Regions from separate parts of the Pseudomonas sp. PDM14 genome, predicted to be linked through region 2. Evidence: riboswitches for the same ligand, from Rfam matches in the RefSeq annotation. Region 2 holds a riboswitch; each other region holds the start of a gene.
What was found. A riboswitch is a leader RNA that binds a small molecule or an ion and turns the genes downstream of it on or off. The one in region 2 is predicted to bind cobalamin.
Positions count from the first base shown of each region.

Region 1 (7,077 bases), on a different contig from region 2:
GTGGATTGATCGTGCTCATCTGCTGTGACCCTGCATGAGGGCGATGGTTTTACCCGAGGTGTGAGCGGTCGTTGCACGGCTGTAAATGCGTGGCGCGGCCGTATAGGCTTGACCATCGAAGCGCCAGTAGCGCGATTTGCCGCGTCTGCTGAAATACCTCTCCAGCCAAGTGAAGACCGGTCGCCATGCCCGATGCCGTGGATGTTTTTCTCGAGTGCTGCCAGCACGTTGTCGCGGGCAACCACGCATGGCTGGCGCGTTTGCAGGCACAGGGCTTTACGTGTGCGCCTGGCGAGTGGGCGTTTAGCCTGCCTGCGCTGCATGGGTTTATGGTGCGCGAAATGGGTGGCGGCGCGCCGGACTACCAGTCGTTCATCCGCGCGCTATTCGCCAGCGACATCAACCAGCAGTTGGGCGAGCAGGGGATGGAAATCGCCATTGCCGAGAACCTCGGCAAGGTCAATCTGAGCCGCTATTGCCTGCGTCGTCGCTCGCCCTGAACAGGTGACGGGTTTCGGCGTTGTAGAGGGCTGAGTCGGCAAACTGCTCGGCGCCCAGCACGCGGCCGACCAGAATCAGTGCGGTACGGCGAAAGCCCTTGGCCTGTACTTGCGCCTCGATGGTGGCGAGGGTGCCACTGACCCAGTCCTGATCGGGCCAGCTGGCGCGATGGATCACGGCGATCGGACAATCGCGGCCGTAATGCGGCAACAGCTGTTCGACGATCTGCGCGAGCTGGTTGATGCCCAGGTGGATGGCCATGGTCGCGCGATGGCGGGCAAGGTCGTGCAGTTCTTCGCCGGGCGGCATCGGCGACTTGCTGGCGAAGCGCGTGAGAATTACCGTCTGCGACACTTCGGGCAGAGTCAGTTCGCTTTCCAGCAAGGCCGCGCAGGCGGCGGTGGCGGTGACACCGGGAATGATCTCGAAAGGGATGCCGAGCGCGCGCAAGTGGCGGATCTGCTCGCCGATGGCGCCATACAGCGAGGGATCGCCGGAGTGCACGCGGGCCACATCCTGGCTGTTGGCGTGGGCGGCGGCGAGCAGCGCGATGATTTCATCGAGATGCAACGGTGCGGTGTTCACCACCTGCTCGGCGCTGTGCCCGGCGAGTACCGCCTCGGGCACCAGCGAGCCGGCGTAGAGAATCACCGGGCAGCTGCGCAGCAGGCGCTGGCCCTTGACGGTGATCAGCTCGGGATCGCCAGGGCCGGCGCCGATGAAATAGACGGTCATGCGTTCTCCACAACTCAGGGGGGGGGCGGTCAGGCGCCGCTGGCGACTGCCAGGGCGATGCTGGCGCGGGCGCTGCTGCGCTTTTCGCAGCGCAACCTGGCCGCTGTTCCACTCAGGGCCTCGGCATGCGCCAGTGCGCTGGCTTCGGCCACGCCAGCGCTGCCGGTGATGGCCAGCGCAAGCGCCGAGGATTGACTCAGGCGTGCATGGTAACCGGCCAGGTGCTCGCTGGGGAGCAAGGCGAGGGGGAGGGCAAGGTGGTGCGCCAGTTGCTGCAGGCCCGGCTCATCGCGCTTGTGCGTGCTGCTGGCCAGGGCGTTGAGATCATCGAGTGTGAGGCCTGCTTCGGCAACGACCTGCTCGAGCAAGGCTAGCAGGTCGGCCAGTGGGCAGTCCTTGCGACAACCGATCCCGGCTACCACGATGCTCATCGAGAAAACGCGCCCCGGAGCGAGGCGCGCATGACTCAGGCGGACGGTTGCTTGGTGCGGCTGGCGAACCAGGCGGCAGCCAGACCGAGGGCGGACCAGAACACCGCGTTGGTCAGCAGGGAGGCGAGGATGAATTCGTGCTCAAGGGCTTCCGGGGCCAGGCTCTCGTGCACCTCGGGCTGCGGTGCGCCGATCAGGTGCGGGATGGCCAGCAGTACCAGGCCGCCGATGCGCAGCGCCCAGTTACGACCGAAGGCCAGCAGGCCGAGACCGCCTGCAGTGGCCAGTGCCGTGCCGATCCACCAGTATTGGCGCAGCAGCAGGTCGGCAGCGGCGGTGCCCGGCAGTTCCGGCGGCAGGCCGGCGGATGGCGCCAGGGAGAACGTGGCGAAACCGCCCAGGCCCCAGAGCAGGCCCTGCCAGGTCTTGTTCGGCGCACGCAGGGTGAACAGGCCGGCCAGCATCAGGCCGAAACCGACGGCAACCACCAGGTTGCTCAGGCCGGTGGAGAGCACGCGCTGCCAGCCGTCTTCCGGCGACCAGGCTTCGGCGTCATGGCTGTGCTCGTGAGCGGCGGCGTCGGCCGCGTGGCTGTGTTCGGCGACGACCTCGGTGGCCGGTTCGCTGTTTTCGTAGGTTTCCGCCTGGAGAATCAGCGGAGTGACCCACAGGCTTTGCAGCAGGGTCAGCACGATGGCGGCGAGCAGGCCGGCGAACCCGGCGGTTTGGGCGATACGTTTGATCATTGGAGTCGGCTTCTCGAAAGAGTGGGCGTCGGGCTGCTCAGTGGCAGGGGAACGCAGCGCTGTGGCGGGTATCGTGGGCGGCGTTGTGCATCGCCTCGATGTGCGAGAAACCAGCAACGAAGATTAGCGCCGCGCCGAGCAGGATGCTGCCGACGGCGAGAACCAGGCGTTGCGACAGGGGAAGCGTGACGGCTGCGGAAGACGGAAGCGTGCTGCTGGACATGATCTGACCTTCTGATGAAAAGGGGCAGGGCAGAAGGACGCAGCACGAGCAGGCCCGGCAGGGCCTGAATCCGGCGCGTACCCGCCCACCGCGGGTTGCCAAACTAAGGGGTTCAGGCCGGTCTCCGGGCTTGCGACGACCGTCTCTCGACAGTGTGGGTCAGCCTTCCCATGCGCCTGGCACAGTGACTACGACAACCCTACGTACGCTTACCGTTGCGGGGGCAGCGCCGGACTCGTCTTCGCTCGCAATCGAGCGGATGACCCACCGGCTTCCCGTTTCACCTCGCGCACGCCGGCGCGAGACACCTGAAACAGCCTTTCTAGAACATCACGAAGCGGGCGCGAGCGTCAACTCTGGCGATTGACCTGCCACCGCGGCCTGCGTAGCCTTCGCGCTTTCGAGGTTCTGCGGCGCTTGCGTCGCGGCTAAGAGGGAACACGGCAAGCCGTGGCTGCCCCCGCAACTGTATGCAGCGAGTCGATGCGCGTGACGCCACTGGGCAACCGGGAAGGCAGCGCAGCGATGCCGACCTGCCAGCCAGGAGACCTGCCTCGATGACGCTTTGACAACCGGGCGGGGTGATCCGGTGGTGCACGCATGACGGCCCGGCCGTACATGCCTGTCCTGCTGCCCCCGTTCGCCGCCATCATCGACGCAGGGCCCCGCATGAAATCGCTCGCCAAACTTCCCGTCACCATCGTCACCGGCTTCCTCGGTGCCGGCAAAACCACACTGCTGCGCCACATGCTCGGCAACGCCGAGGGTCGCCGTATCGCGGTCATCGTCAACGAGTTCGGCGAGCTGGGCATCGATGGCGCCATCCTCCAGCAGTGCGCCATCGGCTGCAGCGAGGAAGAGGCCGCTGGCCGCGTCTACGAACTGGCCAACGGCTGCGTGTGCTGCACCGTGCAGGAAGAGTTCTTCCCGGTGATGCGTGAACTGGTGGCGCGCCGTGGCGACTTCGACCATATCCTCATCGAGACCAGCGGCCTGGCCCTGCCCAAACCACTGGTGCAGGCCTTCAACTGGCCGGAAATCCGCAACGCCTGCACGGTCGACTCGGTGATCACCGTGGTCGACAGCCCGGCCGTGGCCGCCGGCACGTTCGCCGCCTTCCCCGATCAGGTCGACGCGCTGCGCAAGCAGGACCCGAACCTGGATCACGAGTCGCCGCTGCACGAGCTGTTCGCCGACCAGTTGGCCAGCGCCGACCTGGTGATCCTCAACAAGACCGACCTGCTCGACGCCAACGCCCTGGCGACGGTGCGCGCCGAAGTGGCGGAAGAACTGCCGGAAGCGGTCAAGGTGATCGAGGCGCGTAACGGCGAACTGCCGCTGGACGTGCTGCTGGGTCTGAACAGCGAGACCGAGCTGCACATCGACAGCCGTCGCACCCATCACGACGATGAGGACGAGGATCACGACCACGACGAGTTCGACTCCTTCTCCGTCGATCTGCCGGAAGCGGAAGAAACGCGCCTGCTGCAGGCGCTGAAAGACGTTGTGGCCAAGCACGGCATCCTGCGCATCAAGGGCTTCGCGGCGATTCCAGGCAAGCCGATGCGCCTGCTGGTACAGGGCGTTGGCCAGCGCTTCGACAAACACTTCGACCGCGCCTGGGGCGCCGAGGAGGCCCGCATCAGCCGCTTGGTGGTGATTGGGCAGGAGCTGGATCAGGCTGCCATCGAGGCCGAATTGAAGGCATCGTTGAGCTGATGCCCCTTGCGCGGACTGCCCACCCTCACCCCCGGCCCCTCTCCCGAGGGGAGAGGGGAGCACTCGCATGCATGGCCGGAACCTCTGCGCTGATCCAACTCCCTCTCCCCCCGGGAGAGGGTTGGGGTGAGGGCGCTTTGGTTTCCTCGATGGTGCCCTGACCCATGCACCTGCTGCGCACCCAGCCCGGCGTTGCCCTGCCAGCCGACAGCGTTGCCGATCTCGGTCAGACGCCCGCCGAGCTGGTGGTGCTGTGCACCGGCGACTCGCACCTGTCGCTGCTGGCAGAGGTCGCTCGTCATCTGCCCGAGGATTACCCAACCCTGCGTCTGGCCAGTCCGGCGCAACTGGGCAACCACGCCTCGGTGGATTTCTACGTCGAGCAGGTGCTGCAGCACGCCAAGGTCATCCTGATTTCCGTGCACGGCGGCGTCAGCTACTGGCGCTACGGCATCGAGCGTCTGGTGGAGCTGGCGGGGCGCGGCAAGACGTTGATTCTGGTGCCCGGCGATGACAGCCCCGATCCCGAATTGACCGGCCTGGGCAACGTCGCCGCCGAGGATGCCGAGCGGCTCTGGCAGTATCTGCGCCAGGGCGGGGTGGATAACGCGCTGCAGTTCTTCCATTGCATCGCCAATCGCTACCTGAGTCGCGACTACGCCTGGGATGCCCCCCGCGCGCTGCCGCGTGTCGGGCTCTACCATCCGCACAAAAGTGACGTGCGCCTGGATGATTGGCGCGCCGAGTGGCAGCCTGACGCGCCGGTGGCGGCGCTATTCTTCTACCGCACCCATGTGCAGGCGGCGAACACCGCCTTCGTCGACACCTTCTGCCAGCGGCTGCAGGCCCAGGGCCTCAATCCATTGCCCATTGCCGTGGCCAGCCTCAAGGAGGCGGCCTGCCTGGCGCAAGTCGAGGATTGGCTGGACGAAGCCGGCGCGAGCATGATCCTCAACACCACCGGTTTCGCCCAATCCAACCCGGAGTCGCCCCAGGCAAGGCCGTTTCGCCGCGATGTGCCGGTGCTGCAGGCGCTTTGCGCGCTGGACAGCGAAGAGCAGTGGCAAGGCAACGCCCAGGGCCTCGGCCCCCGCGATCTGGCCATGCATATCGCGCTGCCGGAGCTGGACGGCCGACTGATCACCCGGCCGATCAGCTTCAAGGGCCTGGCCTGGCGCAGCGAGCGCAGCCAGAGCGATGTGGTCTGCTACCGCGCGCACCTGCCGGGCATGGATTTCGTCGCCGAACTGGCACGGCGCTGGTGCGAGCTGCAGTGCACGCCGGCTGCGGACAAACGCATTGCCCTGGTGTTGGCCAACTACCCGACCCGCGACGGCCGTATCGGCAACGGTGTCGGCCTGGACACCCCGGCGGCGGCGCTGAATATCCTCCAGGCCTTGCAACAGCAGGGTTATCCGGTCGAGGCGTTGCCGCACAGCGGCACCGCGCTGATCCACCAGTTGCTCGGTGGCGTGACCAACGATCTCGACAACCTCGATCTGCGGCCCTGCGCGCAAAGTTTGGCGCTGGACGCCTACCAGCGGTTCTTCGCAGCCCTGCCCGAGGCCAACCGCCAGGCGGTGCTGGCGCGTTGGGGTGCCCCAGAAAACGATCCGATGTTCCGCAGTGGCCGGCTGATGATCGCCGGTCTGCGTTTCGGCCTGACCTTCGTCGGCATCCAGCCGGCGCGGGGTTATCAGGTGGATGCGGCGGCGGTCTATCACGACCCCGACCTGGTGCCACCGCATGGCTACCTGGCCTTCTATTTCTGGATGCGCCATGTGTTCGCCGCCCAGGCGGTGATTCATGTCGGCAAGCACGGCAACCTGGAATGGCTGCCGGGTAAGAGCGTCGGCTTGTCCGAAAACTGCTGGCCAACGGCGATCCTCGGGGCGCTGCCGAACATCTACCCCTTCATCGTCAACGATCCCGGCGAAGGCGCCCAGGCCAAACGCCGTACCCAGGCGGTGATCATCGACCACCTGATGCCACCGCTGACCCGCGCCGAGAGCTACGGCCCGCTGCGGGATCTGGAGCGGCTGGCCGACGAGTACTACGACGCCAGCCAGCTCGACCTGCGCCGCGCCAGTGAGCTGCGCGGCGAGATCCTGCAGAAGGTCCGCGAGGCCAGCCTCGATCGTGAACTGGGTCTGCAGCTCAATGACGACCCCGCCAGCTGGTTGCCGCAACTCGACGCCTACCTGTGCGACCTCAAGGAATCGCAGATCCGCGATGGCCTGCATGTGTTCGGCGAATCGCCGGCCGGTACGTTGCGCCGTGACACTCTGCTGGCCCTGCTGCGCATTCCTCGTGGCGATGGCCAGGGCGGTAATGCCAGCCTGCTGCGTGCCCTGGCCCATGACCTGGCGCTCGACTTCGACCCCCTCGATTGCGACATGGCCGCGCCGTGGGTGGGGCCGCGCCCAGCGATGCTGATTGGCCTCAGCGATGAGCCCTGGCGCAGTGTCGGCGATACCCGTGAGCGCCTGGAGCTGTTGGGACTCAGGTTGATCGATGCACCGGACTGCAAATCCGGTGCATCGAGCGAGGCAGTGCTGCACAGCCTGCGCAGCCGAATTGCACCGTTGCTGGATGCTTGTGGCGATGCCGAGATGCATGGCCTGCTCGATGCCCTCGATGGCCGCTTCGTGCCCTCCGGCCCCAGTGGTGCGCCGAGCCGTGGGCGGCTCGACGTGCTGCCCACCGGGCGCAATTTCTATTC
Region 1 covers NZ_JACVAQ010000002.1:101,345-108,421, forward strand. The annotation lists gene IB229_RS13160 (hypothetical protein) at 186-500, shown strand; gene cobM (precorrin-4 C(11)-methyltransferase) at 460-1,236, opposite strand; gene IB229_RS13170 (cobalamin biosynthesis protein) at 1,266-1,667, opposite strand; gene IB229_RS13175 (CbtA family protein) at 1,703-2,413, opposite strand; gene IB229_RS13180 (CbtB domain-containing protein) at 2,451-2,636, opposite strand; cobalamin riboswitch at 2,734-2,963, opposite strand; cobalamin riboswitch at 3,023-3,208, shown strand; gene cobW (cobalamin biosynthesis protein CobW) at 3,306-4,355, shown strand; gene cobN (cobaltochelatase subunit CobN) at 4,520-7,077, shown strand, end outside.
Region 1: another riboswitch for cobalamin. It lies ahead of cobW (cobalamin biosynthesis protein CobW); the one in region 2 lies ahead of IB229_RS00945 (TonB-dependent receptor).

Region 2 (7,077 bases):
ACGCGTGAAGGGGATGGCGGTCGACCAGCGCCTGCACGCCGAACACGCGCTGGAGCAGCTCGGCGCTGAGGACCTCGTCCGGCGTGCCGCTGGCGACCAGTCGGCCGTCGGCGAGGACATACAGGCGGTCGCAGAACGCCGCCGCCAGGTTCAGGTCGTGGAAGCTCGCCAGCGTGCTCAGGCCCAGGCCGCGCAGGTGCTGCAGCAGCTCCAGCTGGTAGCGCGGGTCAAGGTGGTTGGTCGGCTCGTCGAGAATCAGCAACCCCGGCTGTTGCACCAGGGCGCGGGCCAGCAACACGCGCTGTTTCTCGCCGCCGGAGAGGGTGGCGAAGGCGTGCTCGGCGAGGCTGTCCAGGCCGAGGCGGCGTAACACCTGCGCGATCAGCTCGGCGTCTTCGAGGGTATCGCCGTCGAACAGACCTTTGTGAGGGGTGCGGCCCATGGCGACCACGTCGCGCACGCTGAGGCCGAACTCCTGGGGAAACTCCTGCAGCACCACGGCGATACGCTGTGCGCTCCAGCGCGGGCTCTGTCGCCAGAGGTCGTGATCATCCAGCCGCACCTGGCCGCTGGCCGGTTGGCTGAAGCGGTAGGCACAGCGCAGCAGGCTGGTCTTGCCGCTGCCGTTGGGGCCGATCAGGCCGACGAACTCGCCCTGGGCGACATGCAGGTCGATGTCGCGCAGCAGCCAGCGGTGGGTGTCGGTGGCCCAGGCCAGGTGGTCGAGGTGCAGGGTGGACATGGTCAGTTCGCGGGTTCATCAGGTGAAGGCGCCACAGGCGGTATCTGCCATGAATGCGGCGCCCTGGTGCGCCTGCGCATCGAGCGCAGGCGCCTGGTTTAGAAGCGGTAGTCGGCCGTGACGAAGAACGAGCGCGGATCGCCCAGGTACCACTGCGCCCCGTTGTTGCTCGAGGTGCTGGCGTACTGGCGGTCGAACAGGTTGTTCAGTTGCAGGCCCAGCGTCACGTCCGGCTGCACGTGCCAGTCGAGGGTGGCGTCGACCACGGTGTAGCTCGGCAGCTCGCTGTCGTTGGCGTTGTCGGCGTAGCGCTTGTCGACGTAACGCACGCCGGCACCAGCGGTGACGCGCTCGGCGAAGGCCTTGCTCAGCCACAGGTTGGCCGAGCGACGCGGCACGTTGGTCGGGCGGTTGCCCTGGTAGTCGTTGGCGCCGCTGGCGAACTCGTCGAACTCGGCACGCACGAAAGCGGCGTTGGCGGACAGCTGGATGGCGTACGGCAGGCTCAGCTCCAGGGTCGCCTCGATACCGTCCGAGGATTGCTGGCCGATCTGCTGTTGCACGGTCGGGTTGGCCGGGTCGGTGCTCAGCAGCTTCTTCTTGACGATGTGGTAGGCGGCCAGGGTCCACTCGCCACGGTCATCGAGAAACTGCTGCTTGATACCGATTTCATTCTGCTTGGCTTCGGTCAGATCCCATTGCTGCTGGCTGGCATTGAGGGTCAGCAGGTTGTTCACGCCCTCGGTGCTGGTAGCGTGCTGGCCATAGACGGAAAGGTCGTCGTTGACCGCGAACACCAGGCCGGCGCGCCAGTTGTTGCCGGTCAGGCTGCGGTCGCTGCGGATGTCGTTAGGGATATCGGTACGGTCCAGGTGCACCTGGTCGCGGCGCACGCCGGTGACCAGCGAGAGTTGCTCGGTGAGCTGGGTGCGGTTCTCCGCGAACAGCGAGAACTGCCGCGCCTGGCTGCCGTCGCGCGAACGGTACGGGTCGTTGCTGACGTAGCCACCACCGCCGGACTGGCCCAGCGGTACGCTGTCGCCGTAGGTGTTGCCGAAGTCGTGCTTGCGCACGAAGCGGATCGAGTTGTAGTCGGCGCCGACCACGGTACGGCTGTCGAGGCCGAACAGCGAATGCTCGAAGGTGAAGCTCTGGCGGTCGCCGAGCTGTTCCTGGGTGTGCTTGATGCTGATGAAGTCGCTGCGGTCTACCACGTCGCCGGGCTGCCAGGTATAGGTTTCCGCGTTGCGCCAGCGGCGCTGGGTCTTGAGGAAGTACAGCTGGTTGCTGGCGGTGATGTTGTCGCTGATGCGCCAGTCGGTGACCAGGCGGGTCGACTGGTCGTTGTAGTGCACGGTGGCGTTGTCGACGTTGTAGTTGTGCTCACGCAGGCTCTCGCGGTAGCGACCGTCTACCAGCGGGGTGCCGAAGTACTGCTGTGGCTGCAGGTCGCCGTAGTCGTGGGAGAAGGTGAAGCTGAGGTCGTCGCTGGCCTCCCAGCGCAGGGCGGCGCTGATCGCCAGGCTTTCCGAGTCGCCACGGTCGACCCAGCCGTTGCTGGCCTGCTGGTTGATGTTGAAGCGGTAGCTGAGGCTGTCGCTCAGCGAGCCGCCACTGTCGAGCGCGCCCTGGCGGCGGTCATCGGAGCCGTAGCCCAGGCGCAGGCGATTGCGGATCTCGCCTGCGAAGGGCTTCTTCGGCACCACGTTGACTACGGCGCCGGTGGCACCTTCGCCGTACAGCACCGAGGCCGGGCCGCGGAGGATGTCGATGCGCTCGACCGACCAGGTGTCGATCGGGAACGTCACGGTGCCCGCGCCGACGTACAGGCGGGTGCCGTCGAACAGCTGCATGGTCGAGCTGTGGCCGCTGAAACCGCGGGCCGACAGCGCCGTGCCGCCGTTGCCCGGCGAGCCGACGAAGGTGATGCCCGGCGAGCGGGTGACTGCGTCCTGCACGGTGGCGTTGTTGCGGCTCTGGATCTGCTCGGCGCCGATGCTGGTGACGCTGGCCGGGGTCTGCAGGGCGCTGAGGTTGAGGCGCGAGCCGGTGGTGGTCGGCGTGTGCAGGTCGGGTTGCTCGGGCTGGTCTACCGTCTCGGTGATGGCCGTGGAGGGCAGGGCCAGGGCCGTGTCGTCGTCTGCGGCGTGCAGCGGCAGGGCGAAGAGCAGGCAGGGTGCCAGGCTCGCGCGCAGGGCTTTGCCGGAAAGGGTTTTGCTAGGGGAGATACGGGACATGTCGTTCCACTCGAAACAGGAATGAATGAATCCCGGAGGGAACAACGCATAGGGAATCGCAGGCGCACGCGCCCACGGAAACCGGCCTGCGCCCGCCCACCGCGGGTTTGCCAAACAATGCTTCAGGCTGCGTGAAAACGGCGCGTACGAGCGCAGTGGTTTTCGCACAACCTGTTCAGGCCGGTCTCCGGGCTTGCGAGGGTCATGAACCATTCACCTTCCCATGCCGAGGCACAGTGGTCTGTCGAATGGTTCGCTCGCTTACCGTTGCGGGGGCAGCACCGGACTAGTCCCTAAGAACCTGTTCACGATCTTCTGAACTAGAGCCAAACGAGGCAAAAATGGCCGAGGAAGCGCAGTTTACGAACTGTAAATGAGCATTCCGAGGACGTTTTTAACGCTGTTTGGCCGACGGGCAGGAGATCGTGAACAGGTGCTAAGGACGCACCGGTTTCCCGTTTCACCCCAAGCACGGCGGCAGGGGGCACCTGAAACAGGCGCGCATCTGACCACCGATGATGAATCGAGTCAACGCGTTGAATTGTTAACGGTTTTGCCGAGACGCGAATTGCAGGCGCAGGAAAACGCGCGGCGAACAGTACGTTCGCCGCGTGCCATGCCGGTCAGTCAAGGGGAAGTGCGGTCAGTCGTCCGGCTCGCAGAAGCGGATACGGTTGCTGAACGGGTCGGTCACGGTCACCTGTTTGCCCCACGGCAGCGCTTCGATGCCGGGCTTCATGTAGGTGTAGTCCTTGCCGGCCAGTTCCTGCTGGAAGCGCTCGACGCCATGCATGGTGATGTAGGCGGTCGAGCCGGGGCTGGCGTCGCCGTGGTGACCGCTCAGGTGCAGGACCAGACCGGCGCGCGACACCTGGCAGTACAGCGGAAAGTTGTCGCCGAAGCGGTGTTCCCAGTCGAGGTTGAAGCCGAGGAAGTCGACATAGAATTCCCGCGCCTTGGCTTCATCGAAGATGCGGAAGATCGGCGCCGTCTGCGCGAAATGGATGCCATCGGCCTCGGCGCTGGCGAGCTTGGCCGCGAGGACGTTCCAGTTGGCGTAGCCGAGTTGGGCGGCGACCAGTTCCAGCGCCTGGCTGTGGCTGATGTCGATCTGCTGGTGCTTGAGGGTGTTTCTGAGTGCCTTGGCCATGGCCTTGGCGTCGGGGAGTTCGCGCATGCGTATCCATCCTTCTGCTGGCGAAAGTGCGGGTCAGTGCTCGCGTTGCTGAGGCGTTCGCCAATCGAGATGGAAAGGGGCGAAGTCGGGAAACGATGCTTTCACCAAACCCCGTAGGGTGCGAGCGGCAGGCAGCATCGGCCTTGGCTGGCGATGCTAACGGCAGGCGCCGCTCGGGGCAATGGTTACTTCTTGGCGGGTGCCGGGGCTGCCACTGGTGCTGGCGCGGAGACGGTCGGTGAGCTGAGGCGAAAACGCGCCAGCTCGGCCGGGCTGAGCACGCGCATCTGCCGCGGGTCGATACGGTTCATCTCCTCGATCAGGGTGCTTGGCACGTTCATCTCACGCAGGTAGGCCGCAGCGTTGTAGCGCACGCCGTTATAGCGCGCCTCGCCCTGGGCCGAATCTCCGTTGGCGTAGTACGGCCGGTGGATACCGACATGCCCGCGCACGGTCTTCTTGCGTCCGGCCGCCAGCAGGTAGACGCAGGTGCCCTGGCACACGCCGGTGGAGGGCACCAGGGTGTCGAAATCGGTTTCGCGCAGCAGGCGGCCCATGCGGATGGCTTCCGGCACGCTGCCACCGATGCTGTCGAGCATCACCACCTTCTGCGCGAAGGTGCCGGGGTTGGCCATGATGCCCTTCATCAGCACCTCGTAATCACCGGGGGCGATGTCCTCGGAGACCTTGGCCACCAGCATCGGGCCGATGCTCTTGTGCTGCACGGCCTCGATCTCGACCTTGGCCAGGACGGGGGCGGCGCTTGCCAACAGGACGGCGAGAAGGGCGGTACGAACGGCTGGCTGACTCATGGAGCGGGGGCTTTCCTGGCGGATCGGGCGAAGACGCAGACGATACCTGCATGCGCGCGGCGAATCGACCCTGAACGCGCCCGCGTTTTACCACTGGCTGACGCGCACCTCGCCACCGCCGGCCGCCTTGGCGCAGTACATGGCAGCGTCGGCACGGGTGATCAGGCCCTCGAAGGAGTGGCCGTCACGCGGATAGAAACTGATACCGACACTGATGTGCGTGGCGATCTGGTGTTCGTCGATGCGAAACAGGCGGTCGATGCTGGCGATCAGTTGCTGTGCCAGGGTGTCGGCGATGCTGGCCTGATCGAGGTTGCTGATGAGGATGGCGAACTCGTCGCCGCTCAGTCGCGCCACTACGTCGGAGCGGCGCACGGCGCGGCTCAGCCGCTCGGCGACGGCGACCAGCAGCTTGTCGCCGCAGGCGTGGCCGAGGGTGTCGTTGACGATCTTGAACTGGTCGAGGTCGATGAACATCACCGCCAACTGCTTGTGGTGCAGCGCTGCGTGCTGGATGGCCTGGTGCACCAGGTCGATGAACAGCGCGCGGTTGGGCAGGCCGGTGAGGTCATCGTGGTAGGCCAGCCTGCGCATTTCCGCGTGGTCTTCCTCGACCACCGCGAAGCTGTGCTGAATGGTGATGAAATGGGTGATGGTGCCACGGTCATCGAGCAGCGGTGTCACCACCTGATTGACCCGGCAACGGCTGCCATCCTTGCACAGGGCCTGCAGTTCACCGTGCCAGGGCTTGCCGGTGAGCAGCGTCTGCCACATGTCCTGGTAGCGCTCCTGGTGGATGCGCTCGGTTTCCTGGTGCATCGGGTTGTGCCCGATCATCTCGCTGTGCGCATAGCCACCCATGTCCAGGGCCGCCTGGTTGACCCAGACGATGGTGCCGGCGTGGTCGCTGATCAGAATGGCGTTGGTCGCGGACTCCAGTGCCTTGATCAGCAGGCTCTGGGCGACCGCTTTCATGCGGCCCAGCCCTGCGACACGCTCTTCAGGCTGATCAGGTCCTGGCCGCTCTCGTACAGCGTCTCGTAGTGATGCAGGCTGGAGCAGGCGGCGTAGACGTTGGTGACCGTGGCGCTGTCGTCGGGCGGGCTGCTGCGCCGGATGACACGAATGATGTTGCCGGATTCACGGGCAACCACGAAATAGGCGCAGAGCATGCTGGAACCTCGCGATGATCAGGTGGTGCGATGTCGTTCGAAGAAGCTCATGACCTGTTTTTCCGCGTCACTGCGTGTCATGTCGTAGCGGGTCTGTACCAGGCCGATGAGCTTCTGCGCATCGCCGCCGGATTTGATCAGCTCGTCGAGGGTCAGCTCGTCCCACACCACACGGGCGAGGCTGGCGAGCTGGCGCCAGTTGGCTTGGATGATGTCGGCAATTGGCCGGGCCATGGGTGACTCCTTGTGTGCAGGCTGCCGACGGCCAGGTAGCTGCAGCGGCAACAAAAACAATGGGGCGGAAGCTACCGTGCGTGTCGCATGGCAGGATCAGGCCCCAGTACGATTACCTTCGCACGTGAGCCCGAGGCGGTCGGTGCGTTATGCCGCATAGGGCAGGGCGGTCGTCGGTTGACAGCGGATCTGCACGTGGTGCGGCGCGCCGTCGTCAACCAGGGTGATTGCGCTGCCGACCTGTAATACGCCGTCCAGGAAGGTCTGTGTCGGCTCGCGGCTCTGCGTCACCTCGATGCGGTACGCCGTGCTGCCGAAGCGGTAGTGCAGGGTGAAGCCCGGCCAATATTCCGGTAGTACCGGTTGCAGGGTGAGACGGGCGCCCTCGCGCTGCACGCCGAGCAGCGATTCGACGATCAGCCGGTACATCCAGCCCGCCGAGCCGGTGTACCAGCTCCAGCCGCCGCGACCTTCGTGTGGCGCCACGCCATAGACATCGGCTGCGACCACGTAGGGCTCGGCCTTGTACACGGCGATGGCGGCATCGTCGCCGTGGCTGACCGGGTTGATCAGGCGCAGCAGCTCCCAGGCGCGGACACTGTCGCCGAGCGCGGCGAAGGCCATGCCCGCCCAGATCGCGGCGTGGGTGTACTGGCCACCGTTTTCGCGTACGCCAGGCACGTAACCCTTGATGTAGCCCGGG
Region 2 covers NZ_JACVAQ010000001.1:232,245-239,321, reverse strand. The annotation lists gene IB229_RS00950 (ABC transporter ATP-binding protein) at 1-742, opposite strand, end outside; gene IB229_RS00945 (TonB-dependent receptor) at 841-2,979, opposite strand; cobalamin riboswitch at 3,140-3,486, opposite strand; gene IB229_RS00940 (glyoxalase superfamily protein) at 3,623-4,156, opposite strand; gene IB229_RS00935 (hypothetical protein) at 4,342-4,968, opposite strand; gene IB229_RS00930 (diguanylate cyclase domain-containing protein) at 5,056-5,943, opposite strand; gene IB229_RS00925 (hypothetical protein) at 5,940-6,140, opposite strand; gene IB229_RS00920 (general stress protein CsbD) at 6,159-6,374, opposite strand; gene IB229_RS00915 (glycoside hydrolase family 94 protein) at 6,522-7,077, opposite strand, start outside.

Region 3 (7,077 bases), on a different contig from region 2:
AACACTCTCAGCGGTGCGGCATTGTCCGATGATATGGCCGAGTCTATTGTCCGCACATTTATTAAGGCAGGAGCAAAGGCATCAGTAATATCGGTCCCTCAATCTGTAAACAAGAGCGTTCTAGCTGAGGGCTATAAAGAAGAGAAAGCAAAGCGAATTATTTTGTTCACAATTACTGAGTGGAAAGCCGATACGATGAACAATACGGCTCTCATATATGACATGAAAGCCTCTGTATACGACTCTAGCTGGATCTTAATCGGCGAGAGTGAAGTTTCGGGCCGTGACAATCTTGGCGGCAGTGCATTCAATCCACCAAAGCACGCAAAAAAAGCTGTTCCTGCAGCATTCAAAGCGAAACTCGAAGAACTCTTGAGTGACGAAGGTATCCAGCGGTCGCTCAATTAATTCATAGCACTTGAGCAAAAACGATGCGGCGCAATATCTAGTGCGGATACCAGCGCGGCGTGTAGGCCCACTCGCTGCCGTCATCGCGGGCGAAACGGCGGGTGGTCGACGAGCCGATGATCACCAGCGTGCGCATATCGACCAGCTCTGCCGTCAGCTCACCCAGGCTGAGGATGCGTAAACATTCGGCCGGGCGGCCGATGTCACGGCCCAGCACCACCACAGTGTCCGGCGTGCGGTGCTGACGGACGATTTCCAGTGCGCGGCCCAGCTGCCAGGGGCGCGACTTGGAAATCGGGTTGTAGAAGGCCATCGCCAGGTCGGCCGCCGCGGCGTGATCCAGGCGTTTCTCGATCATCGCCCAAGGCTTGAGGTTGTCCGACAGCGACAGCATGCAGAAGTCATGGCCTAGCGGCGCACCGGCTTTGGCGGCCGTGGCCAGCGCGGCAGACACGCCCGGCAGCATCTGCAGCTCGACCTGCCGCCAGGCGGGCTCGCTCGACGCCTCCAGCGCTTCGAGCACCGCCGCGGCCATGGCGAACACACCCGGATCGCCGGACGACACCACCACCACACGGCGTCCTTGCGTGGCCAACTCGAACGCGTGGGCAGCGCGCTGCAATTCTTCGCGATTGTCGCTGCAATGCAGCACCTGGCCGGCATGGAACGGCCCGGCCATGTTCACGTAGGTTTCGTAGCCGAGCACATCCTCGGCCTCGTCCAGCGCCTGGCGTACTGCCGGCGCCATCAGCTCAGCAGCGCCGGGGCCGAGACCGACCACACTGAGGCGGCCGCGTGGCTTGCCATTTGTCTCGGCATGCTGTGGCGAATCGGCCAGGTGCAGTGCCACGCCGGCGCTCTCGATCAGCGCAGCGGGCAACTCGACGTCAGTGCCTATGAAACGCAGCGGCACCTCCAATTCAGCGGCCACGGCTGCCAGCTGCGCATCGCTCATTCGCTCGCGCCCGGCCAGCAAGGCCGCCAGCGACACCGAAGCCAGGCCCGCCGTCTGCAACAGCTCGCGCACGGCATCGGCCGAGGCGTCGGCCTGGGCATCGATGCGCGCCAGCACCAGGCGCGGATGAATCAGCAGCGCATCGCCCTGCCCGCCCACATGGGGGCTGATACGCAACGTGCGGCTGCCCTGCTCATCCAGCGGCAAGCTGGCCTGTTCCAGCCAGGGCGCCTCGCCCTCGATGCGCAGCGAATCGCCCGCCAGCAAATCGCTGACCAGGCGCTTGCCCTGCTCCAGATCAGCCAGCACGTAGCCCGGCGGCGGGTTGAGCACGCAGGTGCCGAAGCGCAGTTCGCCGCTGGTGGTGATCGCTGCCGGCACCGCGAGCAGCACGCCAATCTCACGGGCCATGACGTTGACGCCACCCAGGCCACCGAGCAACGGCACCACCGCGCTACCGTCTTCGGCTACAGCCAGCACCGGCGGCTCGGCGCCTTTGCTGGCCAGCAGCGGTGCCAGGCAGCGAATGACAATACCGGCCGCGCACAGGGCGATGATCGGCGTACCGGCGCGATACAGGCTGCGCAGGGTATCGCCGAAATCGTCGTAGGGCTGTTCGACGCCCTCGACGCGCCCGCGCAGGCCGTGGATCTGCGCCTGCGGGTAGAGCGTCTGCAACCGGCGCGCGGTGGCCAGCGCACTGTTACCGAGGATGATCAGGGCGGGAATCGAAGACATGGAAAACCTTGAATGAAGAGGCTGGGGCGTGTGAATCAGGCGTTCGAGGACTCAGCCGCTCCATTTCTCGCCGGGAATCACCACCAGCGAGAAATATGGCGAGGCCATCGGCTCGACTTCGTCCAGCGGCACGATGCGCTGGTTGTCCATGGTCGCGCGCTCCACATACAGCGCGCGCCCGGCCAGGCCGAGGTCGCCAAGTACGCGACGCACCTTGTCGAAGTTGCGCCCCAGCTTCATCACCACCGCCGCGTCGGCCACTGCCAGGCGCTGCTTCAGTTCCTCTTCCGGCAACACGCCGGAGAGCACCGACAGGCTCTGGTTGCGGTACACCAGCGGCACGCCGAGCACGGCCGCGCCGCCGAGCATCGAGCAGACGCCCGGCACCACATCGGCGTGATAGGCGCCGGACAGGCGATCATGCAGGTACATGTACGAGCCGTAGAAGAACGGGTCGCCCTCGCAGATCACCGCCACATCGCGACCAGCGTCCAGATGCGCGGCGACCTGCACGGCGCAGGTGTCGTAGAAGTCGCTGATCACCGTTTCATAGGTCAGCGGTGGCTCCAGCTTCTCGGTGGTCACCGGATACACCAGCGGCAGGCGCTGCTGCGCCGGGGTCAGGTGCTGTTCGATGATGCCGAAAGCGTTGCCGCCCTGGCCCTTGTTCGCCTTGGCCTTGGCCACGAAATAGCCCACCACCGGCGCGCCTTGCAGCAGACGCAGTGCCTTGAGGGTGATCAGTTCCGGGTCGCCGGGACCGACGCCAATGCCGAGCAGACGCCCCTTGCCGTTGCTCATCATTCGACCTCCGTGGCCAGGGCGTTGACTGCCGCGGCGGCCATGGCACTGCCCCCGCGGCGGCCGCGCACGATCACGTAGGGCACGCCGCGGCTGTCGGCGGCGAGCATGTCCTTGGATTCGGCAGCGCCGATGAAGCCCACCGGCATGCCGATGATCAATGCCGGCTTCGGTGCGCCGGCATCGAGCATTTCCAGCAGGTAGAACAACGCGGTCGGCGCATTGCCGATCACCACCACGCTGCCTTCCAGGTGCTCGCGCCAATGCTCCAGCGCGGCGGCGGAACGGGTATTGCCCAGCTCGCGCGCCAGGGCCGGCACGCGTTCGTCATGCAGGGTGCAGATCACCGGGTTGTTGGCCGGCAGGCGCGCGCGGGTGATGCCCTCGGCGACCATCCGCGCATCGCAGAGGATCGCTGCACCGGCCGCCAGGGCGCTGCGCCCGGCCGCGCCGGCACCGGGCGAGAAGCGGATGTCCTGCACCACGTCGACCATGCCGCAGGCGTGGATCAGGCGCACGGCGAGCTTCTCCAGGTCGGTGGGGATGGCCGACAGATCGGCCTCGGCGCGGATGGTGGCGAACGACTGGCGGTAGATTTCCTGGCCGTCGCGGATGTACTCGATCATGCGGTTTTTCCTGGTTCGGACTGCGCGGCGAACCAGGCGCCAGCGTCATCGATACTGAGAGATGGAGCCAGCAGGCGGCCGAAGCCGCTCACGCCGGGGGCGCGCTGGTACAGCTGGTAGCGGCCACCGGGCTGCGCCAGCAGGGTGAAAGGGGCGGTGTGTGCGCTGGAACACGAACGAGCGCAGCCACTCAGGTGCACCTGCGGCCGTGCACCACCAGCGCGCAGCAGTTCGGCCAGGCGCAGCGCGTCGGCCTTGGTATCGGCGTGGCCCTTGATGCAGGCGGCGGAGCCCGTGCAGGCGACCAGCTGGGTCAGCGGCTCTTCCGCATCCACGCGCAACCTCAGCGCGGCCACGGCAGCACGCACGGCGGCCGCACGGTCACTGGCAATGTTCGGCAGCAGCACGCCCTGCCACGGCGTCAGGCGCAGGCTGCCGTCGCCATCACGCTCGGCGATGTCGGCCAGCGCCGTCAGTTGGCTGGCGTCGATGCGCCCGAGGTCGCTGGCGGCCAGCAGCATCTGCAGGCCGGTTTGGCGCTGGGGGAGAAGGCCGAGCGGTAGGCGTGTCAGCACCGGCTCGCGTGCAACCCTCTGTGCAGGCAGCAAGGCGAATGGCAGCCGTGCCTGCAATTGCACGAGAAAATCCTCGGCCGCGAGGCTGCCCAGCAGCTGACGCATGCGCACCTGCTCGTCGCTCGCGATATCGAGGAACAGCTGCAGCACCGCCTCGACCAGCGCCACGGCATGCTCGCGCGGCACCCGCGCCAATGGTGCATCCAGCGGCCTGCCTGCCAGGCCGAAGGCCAGTGCGGCGTCATCACCCGGCACTGCGCTCAGCCACAGGTCATGCGGGTGTTCGAGCATGTTCAGGGCTTCGCCACCGTCGAGTTGCAGGGCGAATTTGGGCGACAGGCCGTGGAACGCCGGCGTGTCCTGCAGCAGATCGAGGATCTGCTCGGCCAGAGGGCGCACATCGAGGTGTGCAGCCGGATCAAGGCCGGCCGCCGGGCTGACCAGCAGGTTGCGCACATCGTCCGCACCCAGGGTGCGCGGGCCGAGGCCGGCGTCGAGCAGGGCCGCGATCAGCCGATCCGCCTGGTCGCTGCGCACGCCACGGACCTGCAGGTTGCTGCGGTTGGTCAGTTCCAGCACACCGCTGGCGCAGGCCTGCGCGGCACTGGCGATAGCGCGGGCCTGGGCGCTGCTGAGCACGCCGCAGGGCAACTTGACCCGGCAGACGCCGCCGTCCAGTGCCGCGACGATGCGCAGCAGCCCGGGGCACGCCGAAGGGCGTGGCACGGGCAGGTCGGCGATGGCGGGCAATTCGTTCAAAGGGTCACCAGAAGCAAGGCGCGGCGACCGGACCAGCAGCACCCGAACAGACAGGTACTGCGGCATCGGTACACCCCGCCCGATGTTGGCACTCGCGACAGCGTCGTCGGCAGGTCTCCTGGCTGGCAGGTCAAGATCGTTCCACCACCTTCCCGATTGCTCAGAACCCGTCTCGAATCCCTTGATCGTCGGCCAGGCTGCGTTGAAATCAGGCTCAGAATGCTCATTTACACCTCGTAAATTGCGCTTCTTCGCCTGGTTTCGCCTTGCCTGGCTCTAGTTCAAGAAATCCGAAACAGGGTTCTCTGTGGTATCTGCGCGGAACGACTCGCTGCTTACAGTTGCGGGGGCAGCCACGGTTGGAAGCGACGCCTCCTCCGTATTCCCTCTTCGGCCTGCGGGCGAACCCATCAGGCACCGACGAAGGCGCTATTATGCCCGCTTTGTCCGGCGCAGCGACAAGCCTGCTCGTCGCACGGGTTTTACAGTGAGGAAGGCGCATGGCGCAGTGGCTGACGGTGGTGGGAATCGGTGAAGACGGCTATGCCGGGCTAGGCAAGGCCGCGCGGCGCGCGCTGCTGGGCGCCGCGAGGATCGTCGGCGCACCGCGCCAGCTCGACCTGTTGCCTCTCTGTATTCGCGCACCACGCCAGGCCTGGCCCAGCCCGTTCAGCCTGGCGCCCGTGCTGGAGCACCGCGGCACGCCGGTCTGTGTGTTGGCCAGCGGCGATCCGATGCTGTTCGGCGTCGGCGCCAGCCTGGCGCGGCAGATACCGACGGACGAGCTGTTGGTCCTGCCCGCACCCTCCTCCTATTCGCTGGCGGCTGCGCGCCTCGGCTGGCCGTTGCAGGAGGTCAGCCTGCTCTCGGTAGTGGCCCGCCCGCTGGCAGCGTTGCATGCACACATCCACGCGGGCCAGCGCTTGCTGATTCTATGCAACGACGGCAGCAGCCCCGCCGCCATTGCCACGCTGCTGCGCGAACGCGGTTTCGGCCCCAGCCGCCTGACCGTGCTCGAACACCTCGGCGGCCCGCTGGAGCGGCGCATCGATGGCCTGGCCCAGGACTGGGCGCTCAACGAAGCCGCGGCGCTCAACCTGCTGGCGGTGGAATGCCTGGCCGATGCCGATGCCACTCACCTGCCGCTGACCTGCGGCCTGCCCGACGACGCCTACCGCCACGATGGCCAGCTGACCAAGCGTGACGTGCGCGCCATCACCCTCGCCCGCCTGGCGCCTCGGCCCGGCGAGCTGCTGTGGGATGTCGGCGCCGGCTGCGGCTCCATCGGCATCGAGTGGATGCGTGCGCACCCCAGCTGCCGCGCCATCGCCATCGAAGCCGACAACAGTCGGCAGCAACTGATCCAGCACAACCGCGACGCCCTTGGCGTGCCCGCCCTGCACCTGGTATGCGGCGCCGCACCCGAGGCACTGCACGGCCTCGAACGCCCCGAGGCGATCTTCATCGGCGGCGGCGTGACCATTGCCGGCGTGCTCGAACACTGCTGGCAGCAGCTAAAGCCCGGTGGCCGGCTGATCGCCAACGCCGTCACCCTGCAGAGCGAAGCGGTGCTGGTCGCCTGGCGCGAAACCCACGGTGGCGAACTGACCCGCATCGCCGTGGCCCAGGCGCAGCCGCTGGGCGGCTTCGACACCTGGCGCAGCGCCCTGCCGATCACCCTGCTGGAACTGCACAAGCCTGCGAGCGCCGTGCCGGCATGACACGCCTCCTCCTGCTCGGTGGCGTCGGCGATGCCCTGGCCATCGCCCGTCGCCTTGGCCCGCCGCATATCTACAGCCTCGCCGGGCTGGGCAAAGTGCCCAGTGACCTGACCTGCCAGGTGCGTGTTGGCGGCTTCGGCGGCGCTGCGGGCCTGGCCGCCTTCATCCGCGAACAGGGCATCGACCTGCTGCTTGACGTCACCCATCCCTATGCCGCGCAGATCAGCGCCAACGCCGCCCGCGCCGCCGAACAAACCGGCATCCCCTGCTGGGCGCTGCGCCGCCCCGGCTGGCAGGCTGGCGCCGGGGATGACTGGCGCGAAGTGGCCGACTGGGCCGAACTGAGCACCGCGCTCGGCCTCTTTCAGCGGCCGTTCTTCACCCTCGGCCGCGAACCGCTGCAGCACCTCGACGAGATCCCGGCCGGGCAGTTCTGGACCGTACGCATGCTCGACGAGCATCCTGGCAACGTCCGAGCACGTGTGATCGGCGAC
Region 3 covers NZ_JACVAQ010000002.1:114,809-121,885, reverse strand. The annotation lists gene IB229_RS13250 (hypothetical protein) at 1-408, shown strand, start outside; gene cobJ (precorrin-3B C(17)-methyltransferase) at 446-2,101, opposite strand; gene IB229_RS13240 (precorrin-2 C(20)-methyltransferase) at 2,153-2,905, opposite strand; gene IB229_RS13235 (precorrin-8X methylmutase) at 2,902-3,528, opposite strand; gene cobG (precorrin-3B synthase) at 3,525-4,862, opposite strand; cobalamin riboswitch at 4,953-5,299, opposite strand; gene cbiE (precorrin-6y C5,15-methyltransferase (decarboxylating) subunit CbiE) at 5,363-6,583, shown strand; gene IB229_RS13220 (cobalt-precorrin-6A reductase) at 6,580-7,077, shown strand, end outside.
Region 3: another riboswitch for cobalamin. It lies ahead of cobG (precorrin-3B synthase); the one in region 2 lies ahead of IB229_RS00945 (TonB-dependent receptor).